DNA from 4 places in the Bacillus sp. 05T21 genome. Region 1 is predicted to be linked to each of the others. Evidence: riboswitches for the same ligand, from Rfam matches in the RefSeq annotation. Region 1 holds a riboswitch; each other region holds the start of a gene.
What was found. A riboswitch is a leader RNA that binds a small molecule or an ion and turns the genes downstream of it on or off. The one in region 1 is predicted to bind S-adenosylmethionine.

Region 1 (8,008 bases):
TATGTTGAATATGGCGTATCATCCCATCGCTATCAAGATAAGAAAAGCAAATACCCCCAAACGAGAAAATTGACATGTCCAGATGAAAATGTACAATTTTTTGTTTTAGGGGCGTTATAAAGTTTTTAAGTTAATGTGGTGATACCCATCAACTTAAGAATGGAAACAAAGTGTACTTTCATTTTGTGGGGTAAAGCATTCCTAAAATAGAAGCATACTCTTAATAATACGCATACCAAATAAACCCTATCGTTTTATTAAAAGTCAAGGAAATAGTAATGAAATCCTATATTTATGCGATTGAATATAATGTCACACATTTTATAAGGTAAAAAGGAAAGGATAGATGCACAGGAGAGTATACCTGTTTACATCTATCCTTTTTTACAACAATATGACCACATTTACTACTACAACAAATTTTCATATAGTTATTGAACTATTTTTTGAATAACTAAATTAACCTCTTCGTTAACTTTAATTACGAATAAATGGTCCCCTTCACCTTCAATTGGATCAACTACATCTTCATTAAAAGATTCAGCGTGTTGTCTACCATATCTATTAAACTAGCGGTTTTTATTTTCCCTGACTCCTTTCCATACCTAAGGTACCCAAAAGTCCACTGGATTCCCGAGGCTACCATCCACATTTGTGTCTCTGAAAAGACATTTTGTGCCACTAGACGTAACTGTAGATTCCTGAACAAGCAAAATCATGAAAATACACACAAAGTTAGATTATCATCCATTACATTACTGTTTTGCTTCGTTCGAATAGAAAAACTCGGAAGAACGCCACTTGTTCGATATCTCCTCAATGTGATAAGGTGTCGTTCTGCAGCATCCACCTATTAAACGTGCACCTGCTTGGTACCATTCTTCAGATTGAATATCCAACGCGTTACATTGTTCATGACCATGCCATGTTTTTGTTTCTGGATTATAAGTTTCACCAGAGTTTGGATAAACAATAATCGGTTTTTTGGTGTTCGCCCTCAACTCTTGGATTGCACCAGTCACAACGGTTACTGGCGCACAATTGATGCCTATCGCTACAATTTGTTCACTTTTCTCAAAAACTCGTGCACACTCCACGAGTTTCATACCTTCACTAATCTCTTTCTCATTTTTTAGCGAAAAGGAAAGCCACGCATATGTTGCTGGAAATTCACGCAATAATGTATCTAATACTTTTGCTTCTTGCAGGGAAGGGATCGTTTCAAATGCCAATAGATCTGCACCTGCTTCGATTAACGCAGACATTCTCGAACGGTGAAAGTCTGCTAATGTTTTATCTGTCACACCATAGTTGCCTACATACTCTGAACCATCTGCAAGGTAAGCCCCGTACGGTCCAACTGATGCAACAACCAATGGTTTAGGCCTATTCGTTTGCGTATTTTCCTTCCAAAAATCATCTCTTGCCCTTCTTGCAAGTAACACCGTTTTCTTAATTAATTCCAAAGCTTCCTGTTCTTGTATTCCACGCGCGGAAAAACCACTAATAGTAGCTTGATAGCTTGCTGTTATGGCACAGTCCGCTCCAGCACGAAAATAGTCCGAATGAACCTGATAGATTAGTTCCGGATTTTCTAGTAACACACGTGCCGACCAAAGGGGATCGTCCAAATTACATCCATGCGCCTCCAATTCAGTAGCTAATGCTCCGTCAAGAAGCATAATGGAATGTTGGGATAAAATAGCATCAATTGGGTTGATTTTGTTCGACATAATCTACGCCCCTCTTTTTTAGATTTTTTGTTAGATAATAACTTCCATAGCAAAATAAAATAAACGGTATGCCGCAATATAAGGCAATTCTCTGTGTTGGATCGAATGCAATTCCAATACACGATGCCAGACAAAGGATAAAAGAAGCAATTGGTACTAATGGATATAGTGGTGTGCGATAAATCAAGTCCTTTTCAGAATTTCCTTCTTTCAAAAATTGTCTGCGAAATAGGAACTGGGAAGCACTAATACTCATCCAAACTATAACTACTGCTAGACCGGAAATGGAAACAAGTACGATATAGACAGTATCTGGTGCCACAATACTTGAGAGCAAAGCCAACGCTCCACCCACCATGCTGAAAATGACGGCGTTGATTGGAACACCTTGCTTCGTCATTTTCCCAAAAATCGGGGATATCGTATTCTTATTAGCAAGCGACCAAAGCATTCTAGAAGAGGCATAAAGGCCTGAGTTTGCCGCAGATAAAATGGCTGTTAAGATAACGAAATTCATTATGTCAGCTGAATATGGCACCCCAATTCGTTCTAGAACTGCAACAAAAGGGCTCTCTAATACCCCTGCATCGGAAATAGGCAATAACGCAGATAAAACAACAATCGTTCCTACAAAAAAGATGATTAATCTCCACAGAGTAGTTCGAATGGCCTTCGGTATCATTTTTTCCGGGTTCGCTGTTTCTCCAGCTGCAATGCCTATTAATTCTGTTCCCGAAAAAGCAAAATTAACCGCAAGCATGGTCATCATAATGGCCGTAGCACCATGAGGAAATAAACCTCCACTTGTAAAATTAGAAAAGAATGGTGCTGCTTTTGAATGAGTCATCGGAAGAAACCCTAGCATTGCCGCTACTCCTAAAACAATAAAAAACACAATAGCTATAACCTTTATCGATGAAAACCAAAATTCGGATTCGGCGAAAAATTTAACAGTCAGGACATTTAATACAAAGATCAAAATGGCAAAAAGAGCACTCCATACCCAAACATTAACCGATGGAAACCATCGCTTCATAAGTAATCCTGCGGCTGTAAATTCAGAACCTAAAGCAACAGTCCAAGTTAACCAATACAACCAGGCTACTGTATACCCTGTACCCGGTCCAATGTATTTAACTGCATAACTATGAAATGCGCCCGTTTCAGGCATATGTACGGAAAGCTCTCCTAAACATAGCATAACTAGATAAACCACTAGCGCACCAATCAGATAGGATAGAATTGTTCCAAACGGGCCAGCTTGTTGAATAGTGTAACCCGAGCTTAAGAATAAGCCAGTTCCAATCACCCCACCAAGTGATAGCATGACTATATGACGTGCTTGTATTTTCCTTTGAAATTCTCGCCCATTTTTGTTCTCCATTTCTACTCTCCTTTAGTTACTATCCAGAAAAAACAAAAACGCACTCTAAAAAAGAGGGCGCTACTGACAAATAAAAACGGAAGCTCTCATCTATCAGGATTATCACCCGCTGGAATTAGCACAGTGTCTACTTAAGCAGACCTGTTGCTGAGGTTTCATAAGGCCAGTCCCTCCACCTCTCTGGATAAGAAATATTTTTTTATAACTTTATCAATCCATTCAATAACTGTCAAGATAATTCTGTTTTTTAAAAAAATTATCTATTATAGAAATACAAAAAATAGAGTATTACTATAACTGCAACCCACTCCTTCTTGGGTATTATGTGAACTACCCGCCACTTAACGTCCTAACGGACTGTTTGAAGTGGGGGCTTCTCGGTTAGTCGTTACTTTTGATAGCTAACGAATTCGTCCTAAGACAGCCGAGCTAACTCCCTTGTTCCAAAGGATATTTTATTGTTATTTATGCTAACGCTAATAGGCGTATTGCTTCATTTTTAATATTGATAGCTGCGTTATAATCTCTATCGAGATTTACACCGCATATGCAAGAATATACTCGTTCAGACAATGGCATATTTTTCACATTTCCACAACTACTACATGTTTTTGTGGAAGGAAACCATTTGTCTATTTTCATAAGTTGTTTTCCTTGTTCGTTTAGTTTATAAGCTAAGAAAGATGTGAACATACCCCACCCATTATCAGCAACACTTTTTCCAAAATGAAGTGCTCGTGACATTCCTTTCATGTTTAGGTCTTCAATAGCTACAACATCAAAATGAGTAGCTAACTCTTTAGACTTATGATGAAGGAAGTTCTTACGTTGGTTCGCTACTTTTTCATGTAACTTAGCTACACGGATACATTGTTTATTCCGACGAATAGAACCTTTGGTTCTTCTAGATAATACTCGTTGTGCCTTTGCTAATCGATCTAACATTTCACGATAGAACTTAGGATAATTGGCTTTCTCATCCTCAGAACTAACGTATAATCCATCCATCGCAAAGTCTAATCCAACAACTGTTTCTACTTCTTTTTGTACAATCTCTTTTTCGTATTCAGTCAAGATGGACACATAGTATTTACCAGTAGGTGTCATAGAAATCGTACATGACTTGATCATATAATCTTGTGGTATCTCTCTATGCTGTTTGATACGTACCATTTTCAGTTTTGGCAATTTGATATAACCATTAAGCAACATAATATTTCCGTTTACTACATTCGTTGTATAAGACTTTCTGTCTTTTTTACTTTTGAATGTTGGGAAGTCATTTTGACCACTAAAGAAATTCTTATAGGCAGTTTGCAAGTGTAGTTGAGCATTTGCCAAAGCTAATGAATCAACTTCTTTTAACCACTCAAATTCTGCTTTATATTTCGCAGGAGTTGGAAGCTTTTGTTTCTTTAGTTGTTCCTTATCATCTTTGTATTTTTCGTACGCTTCTTTCCGTTCAGCTAACATTCTGTTATACACGAAACGTACACAACCGAAGGTTTTACGCATAAGATATGCTTGTTCTTCTGTTGGATACAAACGGAATTTATATGCTTTATTATGCTTTGTCATATCATTTCACCTCACTTTTCACCTTGGTTTTCAATATATTTATTTACTACATCTATTGGCGAACCACCAGTAGTTAGTAAGCAAAAATTTCTTGACCAAAACATCTCTTTCCAAAGTTTCTTTTTCACTTGTGGAAAGTCTCTCTTGATTAGTCGAGAACTTGCACTCTTATAAGCATTGATGAATTTTGTCATTTCTGTATTCGGATGTGCCTTGAACAAAATATGAACATGGTCTACATCATGATTCCACTCTACCAGTGTTATGTTGTAATTCTCGGATAACCTGATAAACATGTCTTTTGCATAATCTGACATATCATCATCAAACACATTTCTTCTGTATTTTACGACCAACACAAGATGATAATATAACAAGAACACTGAATGATTATTGCTATCTAATTTCATTGATATACCAACCTTTGTACTTTATAAGACTGATTATATCAGAGGCAAAATAAAAAGCAAAGCCTTTTGGCTACGCCAAGCCGAAATTCATCTCCCACCTACCGCTGGGCTACGCCCTTCACACGCTTGAGGAAGGAGAATTCTTTCGAGGAATTCGTTAAAACAAAAAGAACTTGTAGGAATCTCTACAAGTTCTTTTTGTTTTCAGGTGAATATACGGGACAAACAAACTATCTTACAGATTCATCATAGAAACTACAGGGGTAATGCTTTGAAAAATATATTATATAACAAATATTAACATCTATAGATTTTAATATTGAAAATTATGTTAATTAGGAACAAAAGTAGCTTTTTTCTTAGCTATTATTAATTTCGTTTACTACTAACTTCTTTTTACTTAAATACACTGCTCGATCCGATTTTTTTGCAACTTCTTGTGAATGCGTAACAACAATTACACATTTATTCTCTCGATGAGCAAGCTCTTGAAACAACTCAATAATCTCTTTTGCTGTTTCTCCATCAAGGTTTCCTGTTGGTTCATCCGCAATAAGTAAATCAACATTGCAAGATAGTGCCCTAGCAATTGCTACACGCTGTTGTTGCCCGCCACTTAGTTGCAAGACGTTTCGTTTCGCTTCTACTTCTGTGAGTCCTACCTTCTCTAATAATTCTAATGCTCTTGCTTTTTTATTCTGTACCTTCACACCTGTAATTTCCATTGCCGTTAGTACATTTTGAAGAGCAGTCATATAGGTAATCAAATTATAGGATTGGAAAATTACGGATACATTTTGATTACGGTATCGATCCAAGCCAATTTTTCGAATATCCTTGCCATTAAACAGTACATAACCATTTTTAGGTATATCTAGACCACAGCCTAAGCTAAGAGTTGTGGTTTTACCAGATCCAGATGGCCCTAAAATCGTGTAGAAATGCCCTTTTTGAAAAGAAAAATTAACATTATCTAGTATCGTTACTTTTTTTCCGTTACTTTCATAGTAATAATCTAAGTTTTTAAATTGTAAAATCGTCTCCATGTCGAGCCTCCTTATTCATCTTTTAAAAGGATTTGTTTTGGATTTAAGCGTAGAATAGATAATGCTGGAAGAAGCGTTGCTAATAAAGCAATAGCTAGTCCAATCCCCCCCATTTTCGCTACATCTTCTCCTGTTACACTTACATCAATTTTATCAATTGGATCTTCTTTTTGGTCTTGTAGCGTACCACCAGGTCCAGACATCATTACAGTACCATTTTGTGGGGTATCTGTTTCTTCGCTTGCTGTAGCAATTTCACTCGAAAGTAAATTATTCCCTATGAATTGAGAAATTTTTGCTCCTGTTGTTATGGATAATCCAAATGCTAAAATAGCAATACATACTACTTCTACTACGAACTGCGCCATCAGTTTCCATTTTTTCTCTCCAATGGACAATAGAATCCCCATTTCCTTACGACGCGCTTTAATCGATAACATAATGATTAATCCTAAGATAATCGCACCTGCAATAGATACCATATAGATAATCATTTGAGAAGTAGAAGCGATATTTTCGATAGGACCAATCATTTGTTTGTACAATGAATCATGTGCATCTAACTTAAAATAATTAAAATCAATATCAGATTTTTTTGCTTCTTTTTTAAATGCATCAATGTATTGTGGGTCGTTCAATAAGTACACAACTTGAATACTACTCATACCTTCATCTACTTCTAATTTTTTTAAAGTAGAGTAAGGCATATATAGTTTATTAGCTGGATTCATCATAGGAGGGGGATTTTGACCCATTGGTTGCTCATTCGTTTCGTAAATACCGATAATTTCAATTTCAAGAGTTTCCTTTTTATCCCCTGATTGAACTTTAACTTTATCTCCTACTTTCAAATTGTTTTGTTCCGCTAATCGTTTTTCCATTAAAGCTACATTCTGATCTTGCATCTTTTCTGTAATCGGTTTTCCATCAACGATTTTATTTTTTCCATTTTTAAAGCTTTCTTGTAATAAAGTCTTGCGAACTCCTTCTATCATAAGAGAAGAATTCATATCTATTTCTGTACCCGAACCTGATCCTCCCGCCGTTGCCACTCTAGCATTTCCTTTTCCTTCTCCTTCTCCTTCTCCTTCTGAAACTCCTACTAATTTAAATCCATCTGCAATTCCGAAATTATGGGTTATATAATTATAGTCTTTTACATGCTTGGACTTCGCTAATTGATCTGTTTCTTTTGTATTGAGCTGCGGCGGATTAGGCGCTTCTCCAGTTTCCCTTGCTTGTTTTCCTAATTTATCAAAATCAAGACCTAAAGTAACATCAGCACCCAGTTTTTTTCTTGCTGCATCAGCTGCTTTTTTTGATGCATTTTGGATTGTGAATCCTGCCAGCACTAAGTTTGTAACAATCAGAAAGACCGCCATCAAAATTAATGATGTTCCTATTCTTTTTTTCATACTGAGAATTGCGCGTTTTATAAAATTCATTTTTCCTAACCTCCTTGATAGTTGTTATTGTATATACGCTATCTGGAGTTTATATGAAGATATTCAGTAGATTATCTAAAGATATTAGGGCTTATCTGGAGTTTATATGTAGTAATTCATTAATATGGGCAAGAAAAACTGGAACACAAATTAAAATACGTAATAAAAAATTTTTAAAAGTTATTAGACAAATACAACCCAACGTTAAATCCACCGACTTTTGGGATATGTAAAAACTGGCTAACTAGAATCAGTTTTATTTTTTTATAAAAAAACCTTTATAACAGAACACACATTCGTATATAATAAGAACAGACGTTCTTATTTAAGGAGGCATAACGGTGTATGACTACTCAATTTTGCCAAATCGAATTGTTTTATGTGTAGATCTTCGCAGCTTTTATGCAAGCGT
Region 2 (8,008 bases), on a different contig from region 1:
CTATTTTCTCTTTTCTTATTTTCATCAAAGAAACTATTAATCCCTAAAAAGAAATTAGCAAGTACACTCATTTTTAGTTTAATCTCTTACCCAATCATAATTTGGATTTCCTTATTATTAGCCAGCTGCTTTAATTAAAAAAAGACCAGGAAAACTCCTGGTCCATCACTCTACTTAACAAACATTGGATTCTATGTTATACAAAATTGGAAGGTACAGAATTAGGGTTTTGTTTGTTAAGTAGATTATATGTTGAACGAGCTAACAGCGGAGGGGTTCCTACTGCTAGTCCGTTAAACTCAATATTATTTTGCGATTTTTGCAAGCTCATCAAGTGAAAGATCTACTGAAATTGAACCATCATTCGTTTCTTTCTTAATTGCATCTGTTACTTCTTTTGAATGATACAATTCAATTACTTTTTTCAGCGTTGGATCATCTTTGTCTTTCGTACGAGCTGCGAAAATATTAATATAGGCCTTTGCATTTTCATTCTTTGGATCTTCTAAGAAAATAGGATCCTTCGCTGGATCTAATCCAGCTTGACCAGCAACACCGTTATTAATAACTGAAGCTGCTACATCTTTTAATACACGAGGTGTTTGCTGTGCGATAACCGGTGTGATTTTTAACTTCTTCGGATTTTCAGCGATACCGCTTGGATCCCCAAATAGACCAAAATCTTTCTTAAGCTTTAATAATCCAGCTGCATCAAGAAGTTTTAATGCACGTGCTTGGTTCGTTGGATCATTCGGAATAGCAATTTCCGAACCATCTGGGATTTCATTTGCTTTCTTATATTTTTCAGAGTATAAGCCCATCGGTGCAATTTGCGTTGTACCAACAGCTGTAATATCTAACTTATGCTCCTTTTTAAATTGCTCTAAGAAAGCGATGTGCTGGAATGAGTTTAGTTCAATATCTCCATCAGCTAACGCTTTGTTGGGTGTTGTGTAATCAGAGAACTCAACCAGTTTAATTTTAATCCCTTCTTTTTCAGCTTTTTTCTTTAAAATTTCCCAAACGTCTCCATCTGTTCCAGTTACACCGACGCGAACTACTTTCTCTTTCGCTCCTGCACCTGTGTCTCCACCTGAGCAGCCGCTTAACGCTGTAATTCCTACGATCGCTGATAATGCAAATGCTAAAATTTTCTTCATTTTCTTTTCCCCTCTTCCTTTTTATGATCTGCGTAAAAAAACTTTCGCAAAGTAGTTCCCTAAATTTTGAGCTACCTGTACAAGAATAATAAGTAAAACGACCGTTACAAACATAACTGACGTATCAAAGCGTTGATAACCATATGTCATTGCTAAGTCACCAAGACCGCCACCACCGACAAGCCCAGCAACTGCAGAAAATTCAATTAAACCAACCGTCATAAACGTGACACCTAAGATCAATGGTGCTAAAGCTTCTGGTACGAGGATTTCAAAAACAATTCTAAGTGGTGAAGCGCCCATTGCTTGTGCTGCTTCAATTACCCCTTTCGGAACGGAAACAAGATTTGTTTCAACCATTCTAGCAATACCAATTGATGCAACTAACGTCATTGGGAAGATTGCTGCAGCCGTTCCAATCGTCGTTCCAATAACACTTCTTGTTAGTGGGCTTAAAGCTACTAAAAAGATAATGAATGGAACCGGACGAATTGTATTAATTATGATATTAAGAATAGAAAAGACCCATTTATTTTCTAAAAAATTTCCTTTTCTCGTTACATACAATAGTAAACCTAGAGGTATACCAAGAATTGTAGCGAATATAAGGGTTACAATTACCATTAAAAGGGTATCCCCCGTCGCATCTAATATGCGAGGCCAAAATATACTCCAATCAACTCGCATGAGCTTCTACCTCCTTCAGCTGCACTTGCAGTCTTAGATGTTGTAATGCTTTTTGAATTTCTTTCTGTTCACCTTGTAGCTCTACAAGAAGATTTCCAAATAGCACATTTTGGAGTTCAATAATATTTCCATAAAGAACATTTACATCGACGTTATAGTTTTTCGCAATATATGATAGTACAGGCTGCCCTGTCTCTTCCCCAGTAAAAGTCAGGCGATAAATCTGACCTCCGTTTTGAATTTTCGCTAGAACACTTTCTGGTAAGTGATCATTAATAACAGAGCGTACAAAATTTTGAGTGGTCTTTGTTTTTGGTTGTGTGAAAACGTCAAACAGTTTTCCTTCTTCAATTACTTTTCCTTTTTCCATAACGGCTACACGGTGACAAATCTCTTTCACAACGTGCATTTCATGTGTAATAAGTAGAATCGTTAAATTGTACTCTCTATTTACCTTCTTTAATAAATTTAAGATTTCTGTCGTTGTTTCCGGATCTAAAGCTGATGTTGCCTCATCACATATGAGAATATCCGGTGATGTCGCAAGTGCTCTTGCAATCCCAACACGCTGCTTTTGCCCACCTGATAACTGTTCTGGATAATAGTTCGCTTTATCTTCTAAACCAACAAATTTTAGTAGTTCATTCACTCTTTCTTTTATCTCATTCTTCGGCAATTTCGCTAACCTTAATGGATAAGCAATGTTCCCAAACACCGTTCTTGAATTAAATAGATTAAAACTTTGGAAAATCATCCCAATTCTTTGTCTTAGTTTCCGTAATTCTTTCGCCGATAATGATGTAATATCTTTATCATCTATTGAAATTGTTCCTGCAGTTGGTCTTTCTAACATATTTACTAAACGTAATAACGTACTCTTTCCAGCACCACTAAATCCGATAATGCCAAAAATTTCGCCCTTTTCAACTGACAGCGTTACATCCTCAACCGCATGAACAGATTGCCCACCTGATTCATATACTTTACTTACATTGTTAAAAGAAATCATTTTCTTCCCTCCTATATGCTGTAAAAACTTGAAGTAGAGCTTTCGAGGTAAAATAAAAAGTGCTCTCCTTCTTATCAGTAATAAAAGATAAGAAGGAGAGCACTTTTATATGTACTCATTCACATCTTCTCATCTTCCAAGCCTTTATAGGCTTGCTGGAGTTAGCACGGTATTAAAAAATCCGTTGCTGAGGTATCGTAGGGCCAGTCCCTCCACCTCTCTGGATAAGAGTGTATCGATTTAATTGTCGTTTAATTAAGTCTTATTATAGAACTCAGAATAATGAGAGTCAATACAATTTTTAGAAAAAACATTAATTATTTCTCTATTTAAATTTTTAAATAAGAAGTAACAATACAATAGTGATTTTTAAAGTTATGTAAAATCCTTCTCACTCATACTTTTAAAAAGGAGAATCTTCTCTACTCATTGAATAACATTATTTGAATATGAAATCGGAGGAAGATAGATATATGAAAACAGCTCTTTTGCTCGTCGACATTCAAAATGATTATTTTCCAAGCGGAATGATGGAATTACGTAATCCAGTAGAAGCAAGTGAATATGCTAGTCAGCTACTACAACATTTTAGAATAAGAAACGAACCTATTTTTCATATCCAACATGTAGCTATAAAAGATAGCGCTACCTTTTTCCTACCCAATACAGAAGGTGTCCATATTCACGAAAATGTCCGTCCACTTAGAGAGGAAACCGTTATCCTTAAACATTATCCAAATAGCTTCCGAGAAACTGATCTTCTAGAACAATTACAACGTTCAGGAATTGAGCACGTCGTAATATGCGGGATGATGACCCATATGTGTATTGATGCTACAGTAAGAGCTGCTTTTGATTTTGGCCTTCACTGTACCGTAATACACGATGCTTGTGCTACAAAAGATCTTTCATTTAAGAATGCTACTATACCAGCTGTTTATATTCATAATACAATTTTGGCGAGTTTAAATGGAGTATACGCAAATATAATGAGTACAGAAGAGTTTTTAGCGACCTAAAAAAAAACACTCCTTTCAGTTAGCAAAGCCGAAAGGAGTGTTCTCTTGTCTAACCATAGATTTTCTTTCAAATTGTATTATACAGGAAATCCTCAAAATGAATACTAAAAAATATGACTAATAAGTCAATTTTTCTCGTTGTTTTGTTTCTATTTACATGTTTATCCCGATATTAATAGGGTTTAGCTAGTTCTAACCACCAAATAGTAATATATGGTAATACCTTTCGATTCAAATTAACTAACTCCTATTATAGAGAGTTTCTCAAAAAGAAGAGATCTTCACAGACTGTGAAGATCTCTTCTACTATTTCTTATAAAGTTTCAGAAGTAGTTTTTGCTTGCATGTGAAGTGCTAAGTAGTCAGGACCACCAGCTTTAGAGTCTGTACCAGACATGTTAAAGCCACCGAATGGTTGGTAACCTACGATTGCACCAGTACATCCACGGTTGAAGTATAAGTTACCAACGTGGAAGTCTTCACGTGCTTTTTCAATATGGTCACGGTTGTTAGTAACAACTGCTCCTGTTAAACCGTATTCTGTATTGTTTGCAATTGCAAGTGCATGATCAAAGTCTTTTGCTTTACAGAATGCTACTACTGGTCCGAAGATTTCTTCTTTCATTAAGCGAGCATCTTCTGCAACGTCAGCAACGATTGTTGGTTGGATGAACCAGCCTTTAGAATCGTCTCCTTCGCCACCTGATACGATTTTACCTTCTTCTTTACCAATTGCAACATAGCTCATTACTTTATCGAATGCAGCTTGGTCATTAACAGGTCCCATGTTAATATCTTTTGCATCTGGGTTACCTACTGTTAATTCTTTTGTTAATTCAACAGCACGATTTAATACATGATCGTATACATCTTCATGGATTACTGCACGAGAACATGCAGAACATTTTTGTCCTGAGAATCCGAATGCTGATGCAACTATAGATTTAGCTGCTAATTCAAGATCTGCCTCTTTATCAACAACGATTGTATCTTTACCGCCCATTTCAGCGATAACACGTTTTAACCAAATTTGTCCCGGGTTTACTTTTGCTGCACGTTCGTAAATACGAATACCTACATCGCGAGATCCAGTAAAGCTAACGAAACGTGTACGAGGGTGATCTACTAAGTAGTCACCAACTTCAGAGCCATTACCTGGAACGAAGTTTACTACGCCAGCTGGTAAACCAGCTTCTTCTAATACTTCCATAAATTTCGCTGCTACTACAGGAGTTGTACTAGCTGGTTTTAGTAATACTGTGTTACCAGAAACTACAGCAGCTGTTGTCATACCTGCCATAATTGCGAATGGGAAGTTCCAAGGAGAAATAATAACACCTACTCCTAATGGAATGTAAGAGAAACGATTATATTCAATTGGACGGCTTTCTACTGGAATACCGTCTTTTAATTTCAACATTTGACGAGCATAATATTCCATAAAGTCGATTGCTTCTGCTGTATCAGCATCTGCCTCATTCCATGGTTTACCTGCTTCTTTTACAAGAATAGCAGAGAACTCATGTTTTCTACGACGAACGATTGCTGCAGCACGGAATAAAATATCTGCACGCATTTCTGGTTTTGACTTTCTCCAAGTTTGGAATGTTGCATCCGCTACTTGCATTGCTTTTTCAGCTAATTCACGGTTTGCTTTTGAAACACGACCAACAAGTTCCTCTTTATTTGCAGGGTTTACAGAAACAATTTTGTCTTCTGTAGTGATTTTTTCTCCCCCGATAATTAATGGATAGTCTTGTCCAAGATAAGATTCTACTTTCTTTAAACCCTCTTCAAACGCTAATTTGTTAGCCTCTACTGAAAAATCTGTAAATGGCTCATGTTTGTATGCTACTACCATCTTTTTAGCCTCCCCTTAGAAAAACGTTTACATTTTACAACATTATTCTACACGATAATTTAGATTTATTCAAATATTCCTAGACTTATATTTTAAAAATTAATAAATTTTTAAAATATAATAAAAAAAAGAGATTCATACATACGTATGAATCTACAAAATATGAGTATATTCCAAAACATTTTTCCCGATTAATAAAATAGTAACTAATAAAAATAAAGTCCTTACATATCCAACACCTTTTTGAACCGCAAACTTCGATCCAAAATAAGCACCTAAAATCATTGATAAGCCCATAATTATACCGTATTCAAAATGAATCACATCTAAAAATAAAAAAGTAATTAAAGATACGATATTACTAACGAAGTTCAAAAGTTTTCCAGATGCTGCCGCTTGAATAAAATCCAAACCAATTAATAAAAATGCAAAAATTAAAAAGGATCCTGTCCCTGGTCCAAAAAATCCATCATAAAATCCTATCATTAAAATAACAAAGAAAAACATTAATGTTTTTCCTTTTGTCATCTTTTTATAGGTAGATGCACTTCCCCAATCTTTTTTCGCAATAATATAAATGGCAATAAAAACCAACATTACGAGCACTAGTGGACGCAAAATATCAGGCGGAATAAACTTTACTACTAAAGCCCCTGCGACTGCTCCAATAATAGTTAACGGGATTAACTTTCCTACAATCCGAAAATTCACCTTACCTGATCGAATAAAATAAATTGTGCTCGTAAGCGTCCCCATCGTTGCAGCTAATTTATTCGTTGCGATTGCCGAAGCTGGTGATAAACCAACAAACATAAGTGCAGGAAGCGAAATTAACCCTCCCCCTCCAACAACCGAATCAATAAAAGCAGCTAAAAATCCGAATGCAATTAATAAAATAATGACTTGAAAGCTTAGTTCTTCCATGAATTTGCCCCTTACCCCTTTATTTGTAACATTTAAAATTATAACAAAATTTTTCAAGAAAAAGAGCTGTTCCTTTATGGAACAGCTCTCATCTTTAATCTAAAATTTTCACAAACGGTTCATCTTGCTTCGCTTCACGTATAATAATTGCTTCTGGGCGTTCTACAGATTTAATTGTTACTTGTACTTTCATATAATTCGGGAAGTATTCCATAACAAGTCCAGCTACATATTGTGTAAAACCAATCACTTCAGCTTTCCCATTGAATTGGACAGGAATATCGAGCTTCATTTCTCTTAATTCATCATCTCTATACATTCCAGTACCGATAACAGCTGTATAATCTCCTTGGAAATACTCACTTAATTTTGCTTTAAAGTTTGACACCCTCGCAAGATCTTCACGTTTATTATCCGATTTCGCTTGTTCAGACGGGAATAAATAGTATTTCTCATTGATCGGCTTCCAATCCTCAACCGTTTCACTGCCTTTTTCTACCTTAGCATAAGAAACAAAATTCCCTGGTACAAGCGAAGACTTTGGACCTTGACGATAAATCGCAAATGTAACCGGAATATTTTTTATTTCAGGCTTTTTTTGCTGCATTACTTTCAAGATTTCTTGGGCCATCCTTTTCCCTTCAGCTAACATTTTTACATCTGGAATTGCAGCCTCACGCGGATAACCATGCTCTTCCTCATAATATTGAACAGAATTCATCGCTAATCCAACTACAATGCCACCACGTTCAACATCGTTCTCACCTTTTCTTACATAATAATCATGCTCTAAAATATTTGAGATATACATTGGACTTTTTTTATTCTTTACTTCTAGCGATTCTGATCCTTCACTTAAGGCTGGATTCAACCCTACATTCGGAAATTTAACCGCATCTTTTTTCAACTTATCCTCTAGCTCTTTTTGTTCAGCATCTGTACGCTTTCTTTTCACAAGCATTTGAATCGTTTGTGTGTCTAAAACGTCTCCACCTTTAAAGAAATAATCTTTCGTGCTAAATGATTCTTTCGCAATGCGCATTAGTCCCGTTTCAAATTCATCTATATCTAGACGATTATTCAAACTTTGTCCAACTAAACCACGTGCATGACCTGGATCAAATGGAACCGTTGTCTTATAATATTCATCCGAAATCGAGTATTTCGGGATAACAGCTTGCCCTTTCGCTTTCCCCGATTTCTCAACTGCTTTTTCATCTTTATTGGAACCCATACTACACCCACTTACAAGTAGGCTAAGACTTAATACCGCTAACGCTATTTTTTTCATCGTAAGTTTGCACCTCTTACTTATTCAGCTCTTGTAAGAACCTCTCTTCATTCCAAA
Region 3 (7,959 bases), on a different contig from region 1:
TAACATAGCAATTGGATTTTTTCTTTCTTTCTCATCTAACACATTATGAAAATCAGCTAAAATTGCATCGCGTACACGTCCGAATAAAGATTGTTTCATTATAATCTTCCTCTCTTCTACTTTATAATTTGATTTATTTTATATTAGTTTTTCATTAACTTGTTCCACTCATCTTCAAAGTTGCTATATGGTTTAGCACTTTCTGGAGCAGAATCAACAACTACATTTTTTCCTTTTTTCCACTCACGGTATCCGTAGTATAAAACTACTAATGCTGCGATACCGATTAATGCTGGGGAATGAGAAAGTGCAATGGACAAACCGATTAAACCAACAATACCCCAAGCTAACTTTCCAAAGAATGATTTAGCTCGCACAAATGATTTATAGCTCCAGTACACAACTCCTGCTCCAATGGCGAATCCTACAATACCAGCAAGACTACCAAGAGCAATTAAAGCCAAAATACCGGCTGCGATAAACGCTAGAAATTGTTTCATCTTGTGCTTGCCTCCCTTCGATTTGATACTCTTATCTTAACTATTTTTTCATTTTTTCATAACGAGCTTAAGAACCGTTTTTAACTCAGACTTAAGACTGAGTTAAATTCAGCCTTTTGCAAAACGAACATGTATGCGATGCGTATAGATACAGAAAAATTCTTATTCAATAACGGATGAAAATCTCAACTTGCGCGTCCAAAAAATTAGCAATACATACAAACGTTTATTAAATCGCAATAAATATATTATTAAGAAAATTATGTTAAAATAAATCAGAAGGCTACATTTAAATTAAAGGGGATATATCATGAATTTACACATTACGAAAGAAATCAATACCGCCGCTAAAAACTATATAAACAATAAGCTTTATGAATATAATTTAAAGCACTTTCCATCTGATTTAAGAGACAGATACTTAGAGATTCATTTATTTCTTAAAGATGAAAATGGTAAAATATGCGGGGGAATATTAGGTGAAGTCTGTTGGAATTGGTTAGAGATTCACTCTTTTATCATCGATGAAGATGTACGTGCATTAGGGTATGGAACTAAACTGTTATTAGAAGTAGAAAAAATCGCTTTAGAAAGAAATTGTGATTTTATAAAAGTTGACACTTTAAGCTTTCAAGCATTAGATTTCTATAAAAAATATGGTTATAAAGAGTATGGTATCCTCGATAACGTAGGAAGAGATTATAAACACTACTATTTGAAAAAGGATTTATAAATAATAAAAAACGCTCAGAGAATGTTCTCCGAGCGTTTTCAACTGCTAATAATAAATGTCTCTTTATGTTATGCAGTTTTATGATACTCTTTTTTTTCCGCCACTTTAGAAAATCTCGGGAAACCAATTAATATAGAAATGATTCCACATACTCCAACTAAAATTGGATAAAATGCATATGGTAACAATTCGACCGGAGATAACGCAGCAAATCCTGCCGCTGTTAACATTTGAGCACCATATGGGATTAACCCCTGTACACAGCAAGAGAAAAGATCCAGTACACTCGCTGATTTACGGGGATCAATTTCATACTGATCCGCAATATTTTTCGCAAGCGGACCTGTAAAAATGATAGAGATTGTATTATTTGCTGTACACATATTCGTCATACTCACTAAGCCAGCAATACCAAACTCTGCTCCTTTTTTCGAACGAATATTACGTGTTAAAAGATTCATTAAATATTGAATGCCACCATTATATTGGATAAGTTCAACCATACCACCGATTAATATAGCAAGTAGTACTAGCTCCATCATACCGCCCATTCCAGTCGTTACACTTTTAAAGAAACTCTCTAACGTGTAACTTCCATCTATAAGGCCGATAGCACCTGATAATATTGTTCCACCAGTTAACACAATAAGTACATTCCAGCCAAGTAGTGCTGTAATAAGTACTCCTGCATACGGTAAAATCTTTATCCAGTCAAAACTATGGGCTTTAACTTGTGTATCACTTCCTAAAGTAATTATTACTAATAGTACAATTGTAATAATAGCGGCTGGTAATACAATTAAAAAGTTCGTTTTAAACTTATCTTTCATTTCTGTTCCTTGTGAACGAACAGCAGCAATTGTTGTATCTGAAATAAATGATAAATTATCACCAAACATCGCTCCGCCCAGAACAGTAGCCATCGCAAGTGCTATTGAGATATCAGTTTGCCCACTAATCCCTACAGCAATTGGTGCTAGTGCTGCAATTGTTCCCATTGAAGTTCCCATCGCTAATGAAATAAATGCCCCTATAACAAAAATTCCAGCAACGATAAATCCTGGTGGCAAAATAGATAACGCTAAGTTAACAGTGGAATCAACTCCGCCCATTCCTTTTGCTGTTTCAGAAAACGCCCCTGCAAGTACAAAAATCAGAACCATGATCATAATATCAGGATTTCCTGCACCTTTAGCAAATCGTTCTACTTTCACATTAAAGCTTTCCTTACGATTCATCACTAAAGCAATTCCTACAGCAATTGAAATTGCTACGAGTATCGGCAATTTATAGAAATCACCTGTAATAATTCCAGAACCAATAAATAGCGCCAAAAATACTCCAAGTGGTAATAAAGCTAAACCATTTCCTCTCGTTTCTTTCAAAGTATCATCTCTCCCTAGTTTTCAACCTTTTCTAATGAATAACAAAAGACCTCTTCCAACGAGAAGAGGTCTTATACATCTATAAGAAACACTCTTCTCATCTTTCAAGCACATGCTTGCTGGATTTGGCACAGCACTCTGAAATCGAGTCCGCTGCCGAGGCATCGTAGGGCCAGTCCCTCCGCCTCTCTTTATAAGAAGGTTTCATATTTATTTTTTAATAATAATTTCTTTCCTAACTTTACTCGCTTACAAAACAAAAGTCAATTATTTTTTGTATAGATTTTTTTGGTAATTATACAAAAATATGAATAAATCAATCATTTTAACTTTTCGATTTCTTTATCCAATATTGAGATCCAATAAAATTTTCTATTTTTTATCGTCGCGATAATCCATTTTGTTGTATTCCACGCTAACTCATATTCTTCTTTTGTAACATCACCAATTTTATAGGCATCCTCTAACTCGTCTTCATCCAGTACATAGATCTCACCGTTCGGTAACAATACTACATCTAAATATAAATCATCAAAATAAGGTAAACCACGCTCGTCTATTTTATATTCTTTCGTCACGTCGATATAATATTGTACTAATTGTTTTTGATTGTCTAACATAGCTGTAATTGCAAAGTTTTTCCCGTTTATAAAATATTGCATCCATGTATACCCATCACCTGCAATGCAAAGCTGTTTACCATTGTATTCTTTATGACTAGGTTCTCTCACTTTTTTTATGTCCAGTATTCCTAACATTCCATCCTCTACTTGCTTAACCCTATAGTCCTTCTCTATTAGTCGCTTCCACGAAGAACCGTCACCATATTTACGTTTCATTACGTCCGCTCCTCTTCTACATATAGAAAAGCTCTCACATAATATGTGAGAGCTTTTCAAATCATAATTAAGCCGCTTGACCCTTTTCAGATATCTCTTTTAAATAGGCTTGTCCTTTTTCAGCGTCATATTGACCTTCCCACTTAGACATAACTACAGCCGCTAAAGAGTTACCTACAACGTTAACTGCTGTACGAGCCATATCAAGAATACGGTCAATACCTGCAATAAACGCTAAACCTTCAGCTGGAATACCTACTGTACCAAGTGTTGCTAATAATACAACGAATGATACGCCCGGTACACCCGCGATACCTTTTGATGTAACCATTAATACAAGTAATAACGTAATTTGTTGTGTAATGGATAATTCAATACCGTACATTTGAGCTAAGAAAATTGCCGCAATTGCTTGATATAAAGTTGATCCATCTAAGTTAAATGAATAACCTGTTGGAATAACGAAGGATGTAATTGCTTTCGGACAACCGAACTTTTCCATTTTCTCCATAATTTTCGGTAAAACCGTTTCTGAACTTGCTGTAGAATACGCTAAGATCAGCTCGTCTTTTAAAATCTTAAAGAATTGGAAAATGTTTATTCCAAAGATTTTCGCTGTAAGTCCTAATACAACTACAACGAAGAAGATCATTGCCCCATATACTACAATGAGTAATTTCCCTAATGGAATTAATGAAGCTAATCCGAATGTAGAAACTGTAACACCAATTAATGCGAATACACCAAATGGTGCAAACTTCATAACTTGGTTCGTTACATAAAACATTGCATCTGCTACACCTTGGAAAAATTGTAGAACTGGTTTGCCACGCTCACCAACTGCTGCTACACCTAAACCAAATAATACTGAGAAGAAGATAATAGCAAGCATATCACCTTCAGCTAATGATTTCATAATGTTCGTCGGAACAATATTTACAAACGTATCTGCGAACGAATGACTTTGTACTTGCTCTGTCGTATGTGTATATTTAGAAATATCTGTTTTTGTTAACTTATCCATATCAACGCCTTTTCCAGGTTGGAAAATGTTTGCTATTAATAGACCGACAGCAATTGCAATCGTTGTAATAATTTCAAAGTAAATAATTGTTTTTCCGCCTAGTCGACCTAACTTTTTAACATCGCCAACACCAGCAACCCCAACAACAATACTCGCTACAACAATCGGTACAACAATCATCTTAATTAATCGGATGAAAATATCACCAATTGGTTGTAAGTACTTCACCACTTCCGGATTGCCAAAGAAAATCGCCCCAACTGCAATACCAAGCGCAAGTCCTATTAAAATTTGCCATGCAAGTCCTATTCTTTTCATACTTGTGGTAACCCCCTCTTCGATGTGTCACTCTATCTCTCATTCTATCTCTATAAAACTTGAAATTAAGAGTATTACATATTATTCGACAATTCACTACATTTTGTCCCTGTTGAAAATCATAAATCAAAATTTAAAATCTGACAACAAAATAAGTTTGCACGAATGCAAATAATTTTCTTGACAAAAACAAACTTCATGTCAGAAAACCTTACATGAAATCGATTCCTTACTAGTGATTGATAGGTTTTTAAAATACTGTTTCATTATAGGAAATTCCATCATTTCCCATGTTTTTCAAAAAAATATAGAAATTGATATCTTTTTCTATACATTCAAGAATTTTAAATTTATGACAAACACTACGAAAAGATACTAAATTCCGACAAAACTTAGCAAAATTATAAAATTTTCTTTACATTATGATTACAACGATAGACACTCTTCTTCTTATGATATATAACATTCATAGGGAAAGGAGCAAGACAACCATGAAAAAGAAATTTGCAGCATTTAGTGTTTTAGCAGCTGGAACGATTTTCGTTTCCCCGTTACTTTCACCCGTATACGCTGAAACGAATGAGAATAAATTATCTAATATTCAATCCGAATTAGAAGGCAAACAAAATGACTTACAAAATAAATCAGCTGAGAAAGAACAAATAGAAAAAGAAATCCAGGAATTACAAAAGAAAATCGACGAATTAACTACTTCTATTAATAAAAACGAAGCTGAATTAAACGATACAAAAAAAGAAATTAGCAACACACAGCAAGTTATTACTGAAAAAAAGAAACATATAGAGCAATTACAAACGAACATAGATACACGGCAGGAAGTTATTAAACAACGACTACAATCTATGCAAGAAAAGCCTCGTACGAGTATCATTACAGAAGTAATAACAAGTTCTGCAAATATTGCCGATCTTGTTGATAATATGTATTCTGTAAGCTTAATTTTAAATAACGATACAGATATTGTGAAAAAGCAAACAAGTGATCAGAATGCTGTGACGACAGAAAAAGAAGCTGTTGAGAAAAAAGAGCAACAATTGAAAGAATCCGAGCAAAAATTAGTACAAAAACAACAAGAGTTACAAAGTAATCAACAACAGCAACAAACTCTTATTAAAGATCTACATACGAAAGTATCAAAAGTAGATTCCGAGATTGAAGGATTAGAAGAGTCACAAGGTATTTTAGAAAACCAGCGTCAAGCTGTTCAAAAAGCAATTGAAGAAGAAAAACGTGCAGAAGAAGCTCGGAAAGCTGAAGAGGCACGCAAGGCTGAGGAAGCAAAAAAACAAGCCGCCGCAAATGCTAAAGAAAGCACACAATCCGCACCAACACCGCAAGATACGAACAAAGGTGGATTTATTAAGCCAGCCGCTGGATCAAAAACTTCTGGATTCGGCGCACGTTCTTTAGATAACCATAAAGGAATCGATATCGCAGCTTCGGGAACAGTTCCAATTATTGCCGCTGCAGATGGCGTTGTTATCCGTTCAGAATTATCCTCTAGTTACGGAAACGTTGTTTACTTATCTCACCGTGTTAACGGAAAAACATATACGACAGTGTATGCACATATGAATAGCCGCTCTGTATCCAATGGACAAACTGTGAAACAAGGCGATCAACTTGGCTTTATGGGAAATACCGGTCAATCTTACGGACAACATTTACACTTCGAACTTCATATTGGGGAATGGAATGTTGGTAAGACAAACGCAGTTGACCCGTCTCCTTATATCGGATTATAAAAAACTCGGTGCATACCGAGTTTTTTTTTACTACTTCACACTTTTTAGGCGTTTTACATAAACTACAACTAAATGCCTATATTTTGCGGGGTGATAAATATGAATACACAATTACAAGAAGAAATAGAAGAAGCTAGAGAAACATACATCGGCCGGTTATTTACATTCGGCGGCTCAGCGTTATTTTTAATTGGGTCATTTATCGCAGTTGTCACAGCTTATAAAGCATATAATCGCTTATTAAATACTTCTACAACATAATAAAAAGACGGAGATTTCTCCGTCTTTTTATTATGCAAATATTTTAAATACGCCTACCGCATTTAAAAATACGATAATTACAGTTACCGGAATAACATAACGAAGTAAGAAGAACCAAATGTTAAATAATGTTTTCCCTTTCGTTTCCGTAACTTCTAATTCTTTCATTAATAACTCTTTACTCATTTTATTTGGTACGAATAGCGAAATGGCTAGTACTCCGAGTGGCAGTAATACATTACTTACCGAGAAATCGACGAAATCAAAGAATGTCTTACCAAATATTTTTACATCACTCATAATTCCAAACGATAACGCTGATGGAATTCCAACTGCAAAAATAAGAATACCAATTAATAACGAAGCTGACGGACGCTTCTTCTCATTATCTTTCGCAACAGATGCTACTACAATTTCAAGCATTGAAATCGCAGATGTTAAAGTCGCAAAGAAGAATAACACTAAAAACATAATGAAGAAAAATTGTCCAAATGGGATTTTTGCAAAGACAGCAGGAAGAACGATAAACAGTAGCCCTGGTCCTTCTGTCGGTTTAACTCCTAATGCGAAAATCGCCGGAAAAATCGCTAATCCTGCAAGTACTGTAATAAATACAGTTAAACTTACAATAGATGTTGCTGATTTAGCTAAATGCTCTTCTTTCTTTAAATACGAACTATACGTTACCATTACCGAGGCACCTACCGTTAGTGAGAAGAAAGATTGTCCCATCGCATATAAAATCGTATCTGCTGTAAGCTTTGAAAAATCTGGTTTTAAGAAGAACTCTACCCCAGCCATAGCACCATCAAGTGTTAACGCACGAATAATGATAGCAATAAATAAAATGAATAATAACGGCATCATGTACTTACTTGCTTTTTCTATGCCTTTTTCCACACCTTTACTAACAACAAAAATCGTACAAAGCATAAAGATGAATTGCGCCCCAATCGCACTTACTGGATTTGAAATTGTTTCAGCAAACAATTGTCCATAATCGACTACTCCGTTCCAGAAACTACCTGTGACACTATAGTATAAATAAAGTAAAATCCATCCACCTACAACACTATAAAAAGATAGTACGCTAAAACAAGTAACAACCCCCATACGACCAATCCAAGGATATA
Region 4 (8,008 bases), on a different contig from region 1:
GTTTTTATTATTTTCTGGAATTATAATCCAGTTAGGCAAAGTACAAATTTTCGATGGAGAAACATATAAAAACGAAGTAGAAAAAAGAGAGAATGCAACTGTTAATCTTACAGTACCACGCGGCAAAATTTATGACCGTGAAGGTAATCCAGTTGTTGACAATAAGTCTTTACGTACGATTACATATACAAAGGTGAAAGGTGTAAAAGCGGAAGAAATGTTAAAAACCGCAAGACAACTTGCAGCAATAATTGAAATGCCGCAAGAAGATATTGATAAGTTAACCGAGACTGATAAGAAAGATTTTTGGATGCAATTAAATCCAAAACTTACTCAAAATTTAGTATCTAAAAAAGAAATAGATAAGTTTAGAGAAAAGGATATTAACGGAAAAGATCTAGACAAAAAAATAGAAGAGTTAAAAAGAAAGCGCATCACAGATAAAAATCTTCAAGAATTAACAGCCACAGATATAGAAGTGTTAGCTATTAAAAGTAAAATGACTTCAGGTTATCAAATGGCACCTCAAATTATTAAAAAAGATGTTAGTGAAAAGGAATATACTGTGATTAGTGAAAATTTAGCAAATCTCCCAGGTGTAGACGCATCAGTTGATTGGGAAAGGCTCTATGTAAATGATGGCTTATTCCGTTCAGTTCTTGGAAATGTTTCGAATGCTGATGAAGGATTACCACGTGAACGATTAGATTATTATTTAGTGCGTGAGTATAGCCGGAATGATCGTGTTGGGAAAAGTTACATCGAACAGCAATACGAAGATGTGCTTCATGGTACGAAAAAAGAAGTAAGAAGTATTGCTGATAAACAAGGTAATACAATTAGAACGGAAACAGTTTCTGAAGGAAAAAGCGGCAAGAATTTAACTTTAACAATAGATATGGAATTACAGAAAAAAGTAGAAGAGAGCATAGAAAAAATATTAAAGGCCTATAAAGGTTCAGAATCGATGTTGGACCGTGCTTTCGTTGTAATGATAAATCCGAAAAATGGTCAAGTATTATCAATGGCAGGGAAAAAATTAGTAGAAAAAGATGGGAAAACAGAAGTTGAAGATTATGCTTTAGGTACGATGACAAGTTCATATGAGCTTGGATCAACTGTTAAAGGTGCGACAATATTGACTGGTTTTGAAACGAAAGCTATAACACCAGGTACTTATTTTTATGATGCGCCTATGAAGTTTAAAGGAACTAAGGAGAAGAAGTCTTGGAAAGAGTTTGGAAATATAGACGATTTAAGAGCGTTACAAGTTTCTTCAAACGTTTATATGTTTAATACAGCATTAAAAATTGCAGGTGTGGATTATGTGAAAAATAGCTCATTAAATATTAAACAGGAATACTTTGATAAAATGAGGTATTATTTCAGGCAATTTGGATTAGGTGTTCCAACAGGTATCGATTTACCGAATGAAACAGCTGGACAAATTGGTAAAAAAGATAACCAGCCAGGTTTCTTATTAGACTACTCAATTGGCCAGTATGACACGTATACACCGCTTCAGCTTGTACAGTATATTTCAACAATCGCAAACGGTGGATATCGAATGAAGCCACAAATTGTTCAAGAGGTTAGAGAGCAAACCGCGCAAAAAGATGAGATTGGTAAAGTGGTGCATTCAGTAGAACCAATCGTTTTAAATAAAATAGATATGAAAGAGGATTATATAAATCAAGTAAAGGAAGGATTTAGGAGAGTATTCCAAGAAGGTGATGGAACTGGAGTAAGGGCATTCCAAAAAGCACCGTATAAACCAGCGGGAAAAACAGGGACAGCACAGACAGTATACGGTGGAGAAAGTGATATTGGAAGAAATGAAAAAGGTGAGCGAAGAGAATGTTATAATTTAACGTTAGCAGGATATGCGCCATATGACGATCCAGAAGTAGCATTTTCTGTTGTTGTGCCCTGGGTTATAAATGATAAATCAGGTATTAACTCTGATATTGGAAAAGAAGTTTTAGATGCTTATTTTGATTTAAAAAATAAGCGATTAACTGGCGAAGCACCAAAAATAGATGACTCTAAAGAGAATTAAAATATACGAAACGTCTCTAGCAATTATATGAACTAGAGACGTTTTTTACATACGAATAGTTTAGAAATGAGGTATATATGAAGCAATTGATTCTAAAAGATTGGAGAAAAATATGTAGCTATATTTTAATTATAATAGGAATTATTTTTATTAATAAGTTATTTTTATTTTGTATGGTAGAAGGAATTTCGATGCAACCTACTTTGAATGAGAATAATCGCATACTAGTTAATAAGGCTAGCATCTATTTTTCTTCTTTTCATCATGGTGATGTTGTAATAATAAAAAAAGAAGACTCGCCTACATACTACGTGAAGCGAATTATTGGATTACAAGGGGATAACGTACAATTAAGAAACGATGTGTTATATATTAACGGTAAAAAGCGAGATGAGTTGTATATACAGTTAGATATGTCACAAGTATCAAATCGTTTTTCAAACTTTAGAGAAATGAAAGTTCCCTCGCATAAATTATTTGTACTAGGTGATAATCGTAATCATAGTATGGATAGTAGGAATACACTTGGACTGATCAATGAGTCACATGTAATAGGTAAAGTAAAAATGGTATATTATCCATTTGATCAAATAAAATGGTTAAAATAATTCTATTAGATATGCACGTTTTACAAAATAAATCATATATTGATAGCATAGGACAAGCAGAAAAGCTTATCCTAACCTCACAGAACACTCCTTATCACAGTTAGGCATCTACATTTTATGTAGATGCCTTTTTCAATGTCTGATAATTATTTATCAACCTAAAGTAGTAAGTATATTGGGACTATTAAGGGGAGATTGCTTGTAATAATAACAGTACGATTAATAAGAACATTGAATTGTAAGGAGTGAGAAATAAGTGATGAACATTTTAATAGTTAATTTCCCTGCAGAGGGACATGTAAATCCTACATTAAGTTTAGTAAAGGCCTTTACTGAAAGAGGTGATAACGTACACTATATTACAACGGAAAGCTTTAAGGAAAGGCTTGAAGTTTTGGGAGCCATTGTACATACTCATCCGGATTTATTAAAGGAGATTTCTATTGATAATGAAACTTCATATGGATTAAAATCTTTCTTTCATGTACATGTTCAAACTTCTTTATACATATTAGAAATTACGAAACGATTATGTAAAAGCATTAATTTTGATTTCGTAGTTTATGATATATTTGGTGCTGGAGAGTTAGTAAAGGAATATTTACAAGTTCCAGGCATAGTTTCCTCTCCTATATTTTTAATTCCACCAGTATTATTGGAAACCTTGCCTTTTCATCCAAATGCAGAAATACAATTCCAACCCGATGAACTCTCTGAAAAGTTACTGTATCAAATGGAACATGAATTTGGAGTAAAGCCCAAAAATAATCTTCAATTTATGCATAATAAGGGAGATATTAGTCTCGTGTATACAAGTCGTTATTTTCAACCTAATAGCGATTCGTTCGGAGAAAACAATGTTTTTATTGGACCGAGTATTATAAAGCGCAAAACAAATGTAAAGTTTCCACTTGAATTGCTTTCAAAAAAGAAAGTTATTTATATTTCAATGGGAACACTTCTCGAAGGGCTCGAACCATTTTTTAATACTTGTATTGATGCTTTTTCAAATTTCGAAGGGATTGTAGTAATGGCGATTGGTGATAGAAATGATATTTCAAAAATTAAGCAAGCGCCAGACAATTTTATTATAACCCCTTACGTACCTCAATCAGAAATATTAAGTGAAGCAGATGTTTTTATTACACATGGTGGAATGAATAGTGTGCACGATGCAATCCATTATAATATCCCATTTGTGATAATACCGCATGATAAAGATCAACCTATGATAGCGCAAAGATTAACTGAGCTTGAGGCAGCACATAGATTATTGAAAGAGCATGTTAATGTGCAAACTTTAAAAAAGGCGGTAACAGACGTTCTTTCAAATGAAAAGTATAAACATGGCATTCGAAAACTGAATGAAAGTTTTTTAGGGTGTGGTGGTTCCAAAAGAGCCATTGCAGTTATTGATGCTCTTTTAAATAAATAGTTCGGACAATATAAAAGCATAGAGGCTCTACCTGTATGCTTTTATATTATTATCCAGCAAATTGTACAGCAGTATTTGCATGTAAATAAGCAGTATCAAAAACAGGAACAGTAAGGTCATTTTGGGAAATAAGCAATGGTATTTCAGTACAGCCTAGTAATATTCCTTCCGCACCATTTTGAATTAATGAATTGGTAATTTGTATTAGTTTTTCTTTTGATGTTTCTGAAATAATTCCTCTACTTAATTCATTTAATATGACGTGATGGATAAAAGTTCTTTCTTCGTCATTTGGGATAATTGTCTCAATGTTATATTTTGCTAGTCGTGATGTATAAAAATCTTGTTCCATCGTTTGTTTCGTTCCTAATAATCCGATCCGTTTTATATTCTGTTCTACCATTTCTTTAGCACTTACATCACCGATATGAAGAAGTGGGATTGATATTGCTTGTTCTACTTCCTCAGCAAATAGATGTACAGTATTAGAACACATAAGTAAACATTCAGCTCCTGAGTTTTCTACCTTTTTTGCTACCGTGACTAATTCATTTTTCACTTCTTCATATTGATGGTTTTGCAATAATGTAGTTACCTCCCCAAAGTCCATGCTATATAAAACAAGCTTCGCATTTTGATCATATTGAGAGAGAGTTAGTGTATTAATATGTTTATAATATAACGATGTTGATTCCCAACTTAGTCCGCCAATTAAGCCAATTACTTTCATCATGCATTCCTCCCGTAACAATTTTGAATTTATTATTTCATAATTCCGATAAGAATACAATGATTTAAATGAACTATTTATCGAAAAATAAAAATAGTAAGAAAAGTATTGAAATTATTTATTGTTAGTGCCATAATACAGATTACAACTACATACTTATCCAGAGAGGTAGAGGGAACGGCCCTATGAAACCTCAGCAACCCCTATGTAATTACATAGGAAGGTGCTAATTCCGCAGAGGACACTATGTGTCTTTTGAAAGATAAGGGGATTCTTGTACGTGAAAGAAAATGACCTCTTATTTAAGAGGTCATTTTTTGTTGTATAGAAAGGAAGTGTCGATGCATAATTCATTTTCAAAATAAATATAGAGTATTAAAAGTTGAATAATACGAGAGGGGAATTGTAATGAACAAATTAACGACAAAGCTAGTAGTAGCTATTGGAATTGGAGCAGCTTTATACGGGGTATTAGGGCTTTGGGGATTTTCTATCGCACCGAATACATTTATTAAACCCGCATTGGCTATTTTAACAGTTTTTGGAGCGTTATTTGGCCCAGTAGCAGGACTTTTAATAGGACTCATCGGTCATACCGTTACAGATACGATCGCTGGATGGGGTATTTGGTGGGGATGGGTTATTAGTTCAGGTATTATTGGTTTAGCAATGGGACTCATACAAAAAAGAGTTGGTTTTAGTGTAAAACATGGAACGTATAATAACCGTGATATTTCTTATTTTGCAATTGCAGGGTTAATTGGTATTGTCATAGCTATTATATTTGCTGGAGCATTCGATATTATTGTGATGGGAGAACCGTTTGACAAAATAGTTATACAAGTACTAGGCGCAACAATTGCAGACGTTATCGTATTTTTAGTTCTTGGCTTACCAATCACGATCGGTCTAGCGAAATCAAATAAGAAACATACACATTTAAAAATTGAAAAGTAGGGATGAATACATGCAACCAATTATTTCTTTTGAACAATTTACCTTTCAATATAGGCATACCACGCAGCCTACTTTAAAAGATATTACATTTCAAATATATCCTGGGGAAAAGGTACTTATCGCTGGACGAAGTGGTTCAGGTAAGTCAACATTAGCTCATTGTATAAATGGGCTAATCCCATTTTCTTACGAAGGGATAAGTACCGGTAACATTTTAATAGCTGGAAAGGATCCGAGAAAAGGTAGTGTTTTTGAACAGAGTAAACACGTAGGGACAATATTACAAGATCAAGATGCACAATTTATAGGCCTTACTGTCGAAGAGGATGTAGCATTTGCATTAGAAAACGATTGTGTAAATCAAATAGAAATGAGAAAGATTGTTACGGATTCTTTAAAAAAGGTAAGCATGCAGGACTTTCATACACAAAGTCCACATGAATTATCAGGAGGTCAAAAACAGACAGTCTCTCTTGCAGGTCTGCTAACGACAAATGCAGATATATTATTATTTGATGAACCGTTAGCTAATTTGGATCCTGCATGTAGTTTGAATACAATAGAACTCATTAAAAATATACATGAGAAATATAATAAAACAATTGTAATTATTGAACATCGAATAGAAGAAATATTAAACCTTGATTTAGATAAAATTATTTTAATAGATGAGGGAGAAGTTATTGCCGTTGGTTCACCGGATAGTATTTTAAATTCTAATATATTACCAAATATTGGACTAAGAGAACCTATTTATATAGAGGCGCTAAAGAAATTAAATTTTGATAGTAATAATGTTAGGGTATTTCCAATTGAAAATCTTCGTAATGCAGGCGTTCATAGCCTATTAAAGAACTGGATGCATAAGCAAGTTTCATCAAAAAACAAATATATTAAAAAAGCTTTATGCAAGATAGAAAATTTATCATTTACGTACAATAACAAACATACAGCCTTAGAAGATATCAACCTTTCAATAGGAGAGGGAGAAATAGTAGCGTTATTGGGTCATAATGGAGCAGGAAAATCGACATTAGCTCATACTCTTATAGGAATAAATAAAACAGAGAATGGGAGAATAACATTCGATGGAGAAAATATAAATTGTTGGTCTATTCGTAAACGCGGGGAAGTTATTTCTTATGTTATGCAAAACCCAAATCAAATGATTACACAGCCTACTGTTTTAGAAGAGGTTTCATATTCATTACAATTAAAAAAGGTTTCTAAAGATGAGATTGAGACAAGAGTCGAAAAAGCTTTAAGAATTTGTGGATTATATCCATTTCGTAACTGGCCAATTCAGGCATTAAGCTATGGACAAAAAAAGAGGCTTACTATTGCATCTGTACTTATAACAAACCCAAAACTTATTGTATTAGATGAGCCAACAGCTGGACAAGATTATTACCATTACAAACAGTTTATGTCGTTTATTAGAAAACTGGCTAAAAGGGGCATATCCTTTATTATTATCACACACGATATGAATCTTGCTTTAGAATATGCAGATCGAGCGGTAGTTCTGCATGAAGGGAAAATTATTGCGGACAATACTGTATCTGCTGTTTTAGGGGATCGAGGAACGTTACAAAGAGCTAATCTACGGGAGATTTCATTAATAAAACTAGCTAAATTAAGCGGAATTCCAACTCCAGAAACATTTGTGAAACTTTATATTGAAGCTAATAGGAGGGAGGAATATGCATAATACGTATTTTTATCGTATGGATGGTGCAATTAAATTATCTTTATTTATATTTTGTATGACACTTACTTTTTTATTTTTTGATTTTCGTATATTGCTAATTTTATTTATTGTTGGATGTATCGGCCTCTTAATTGCAAAAATTCAATTGCGTAAAATTATAGTTATTTTCAGCGTTATATTTACATTTAGTTTATTAAATTCCGTTATGATTCTTTTCATTACGCCCATCCATGGATCGGAATTAACGGGATCGTATACCTCTTTTTTTTATATAGGTTATGCAACAATTACATATGAAACTTTATTTTATGCAGCTACACTTTCATTGAAATATTTTACGTTATTACCATTTACACTTCTTTTTATTTATACAACTCATCCAAGTGAATTTGTGAGCAGCTTAAATAAATTTGCTGTTCCTTATAAAATTACATATGCAATAAATATTGCACTGCGTTATATACCAAACATTCAATCTGAATATATAATCATTAGACACGCGCAGGAA

Region 2: it holds a riboswitch for S-adenosylmethionine, as region 1 does, so the genes downstream of both, AC1DKZ_RS28835 (methionine ABC transporter ATP-binding protein) here and mmuP (S-methylmethionine permease) in region 1, are expected to answer to the same signal.
Region 3: it holds a riboswitch for S-adenosylmethionine, as region 1 does, so the genes downstream of both, AC1DKZ_RS06080 (Na+/H+ antiporter NhaC family protein) here and mmuP (S-methylmethionine permease) in region 1, are expected to answer to the same signal.
Region 4: it holds a riboswitch for S-adenosylmethionine, as region 1 does, so the genes downstream of both, AC1DKZ_RS11365 (ECF-type riboflavin transporter substrate-binding protein) here and mmuP (S-methylmethionine permease) in region 1, are expected to answer to the same signal.

The regions. Positions count from the first base shown of each region.
Region 1 is NZ_JBFTMD010000017.1:45,986-53,993, reverse strand. It holds gene mmuM (homocysteine S-methyltransferase) at 756-1,733, opposite strand; gene mmuP (S-methylmethionine permease) at 1,708-3,117, opposite strand; SAM riboswitch class I at 3,201-3,308, opposite strand; gene AC1DKZ_RS23360 (RNA-guided endonuclease TnpB family protein) at 3,583-4,695, opposite strand; gene tnpA (IS200/IS605 family transposase) at 4,707-5,105, opposite strand; gene AC1DKZ_RS23350 (ABC transporter ATP-binding protein) at 5,465-6,151, opposite strand; gene AC1DKZ_RS23345 (ABC transporter permease) at 6,163-7,596, opposite strand; gene AC1DKZ_RS23340 (Y-family DNA polymerase) at 7,938-8,008, shown strand, end outside.
Region 2 is NZ_JBFTMD010000031.1:17,528-25,535, forward strand. It holds gene AC1DKZ_RS28820 (HXXEE domain-containing protein) at 1-138, shown strand, start outside; gene AC1DKZ_RS28825 (MetQ/NlpA family ABC transporter substrate-binding protein) at 306-1,160, opposite strand; gene AC1DKZ_RS28830 (methionine ABC transporter permease) at 1,182-1,847, opposite strand; gene AC1DKZ_RS28835 (methionine ABC transporter ATP-binding protein) at 1,837-2,856, opposite strand; SAM riboswitch class I at 2,983-3,087, opposite strand; gene AC1DKZ_RS28840 (cysteine hydrolase family protein) at 3,330-3,875, shown strand; gene pruA (L-glutamate gamma-semialdehyde dehydrogenase) at 4,189-5,736, opposite strand; gene AC1DKZ_RS28850 (TSUP family transporter) at 5,890-6,660, opposite strand; gene AC1DKZ_RS28855 (CamS family sex pheromone protein) at 6,755-7,951, opposite strand; gene ligA (NAD-dependent DNA ligase LigA) at 7,968-8,008, opposite strand, start outside.
Region 3 is NZ_JBFTMD010000002.1:225,943-233,901, forward strand. It holds gene AC1DKZ_RS06065 (PspA/IM30 family protein) at 1-99, opposite strand, end outside; gene AC1DKZ_RS06070 (lmo0954 family membrane protein) at 144-500, opposite strand; gene AC1DKZ_RS06075 (GNAT family N-acetyltransferase) at 811-1,233, shown strand; gene AC1DKZ_RS06080 (Na+/H+ antiporter NhaC family protein) at 1,302-2,618, opposite strand; SAM riboswitch class I at 2,713-2,818, opposite strand; gene AC1DKZ_RS06085 (ribonuclease FAU-1 family protein) at 2,939-3,457, opposite strand; gene gltP (glutamate/aspartate:proton symporter GltP) at 3,525-4,799, opposite strand; gene AC1DKZ_RS06095 (murein hydrolase activator EnvC family protein) at 5,291-6,565, shown strand; gene AC1DKZ_RS06100 (hypothetical protein) at 6,665-6,826, shown strand; gene AC1DKZ_RS06105 (sodium-dependent transporter) at 6,857-7,959, opposite strand, start outside.
Region 4 is NZ_JBFTMD010000004.1:179,161-187,168, reverse strand. It holds gene AC1DKZ_RS11385 (peptidoglycan D,D-transpeptidase FtsI family protein) at 1-2,059, shown strand, start outside; gene lepB (signal peptidase I) at 2,137-2,667, shown strand; gene AC1DKZ_RS11375 (macrolide family glycosyltransferase) at 2,924-4,102, shown strand; gene AC1DKZ_RS11370 (aspartate/glutamate racemase family protein) at 4,152-4,835, opposite strand; SAM riboswitch class I at 4,986-5,101, shown strand; gene AC1DKZ_RS11365 (ECF-type riboflavin transporter substrate-binding protein) at 5,241-5,789, shown strand; gene AC1DKZ_RS11360 (ABC transporter ATP-binding protein) at 5,800-7,500, shown strand; gene AC1DKZ_RS11355 (energy-coupling factor transporter transmembrane component T family protein) at 7,493-8,008, shown strand, end outside.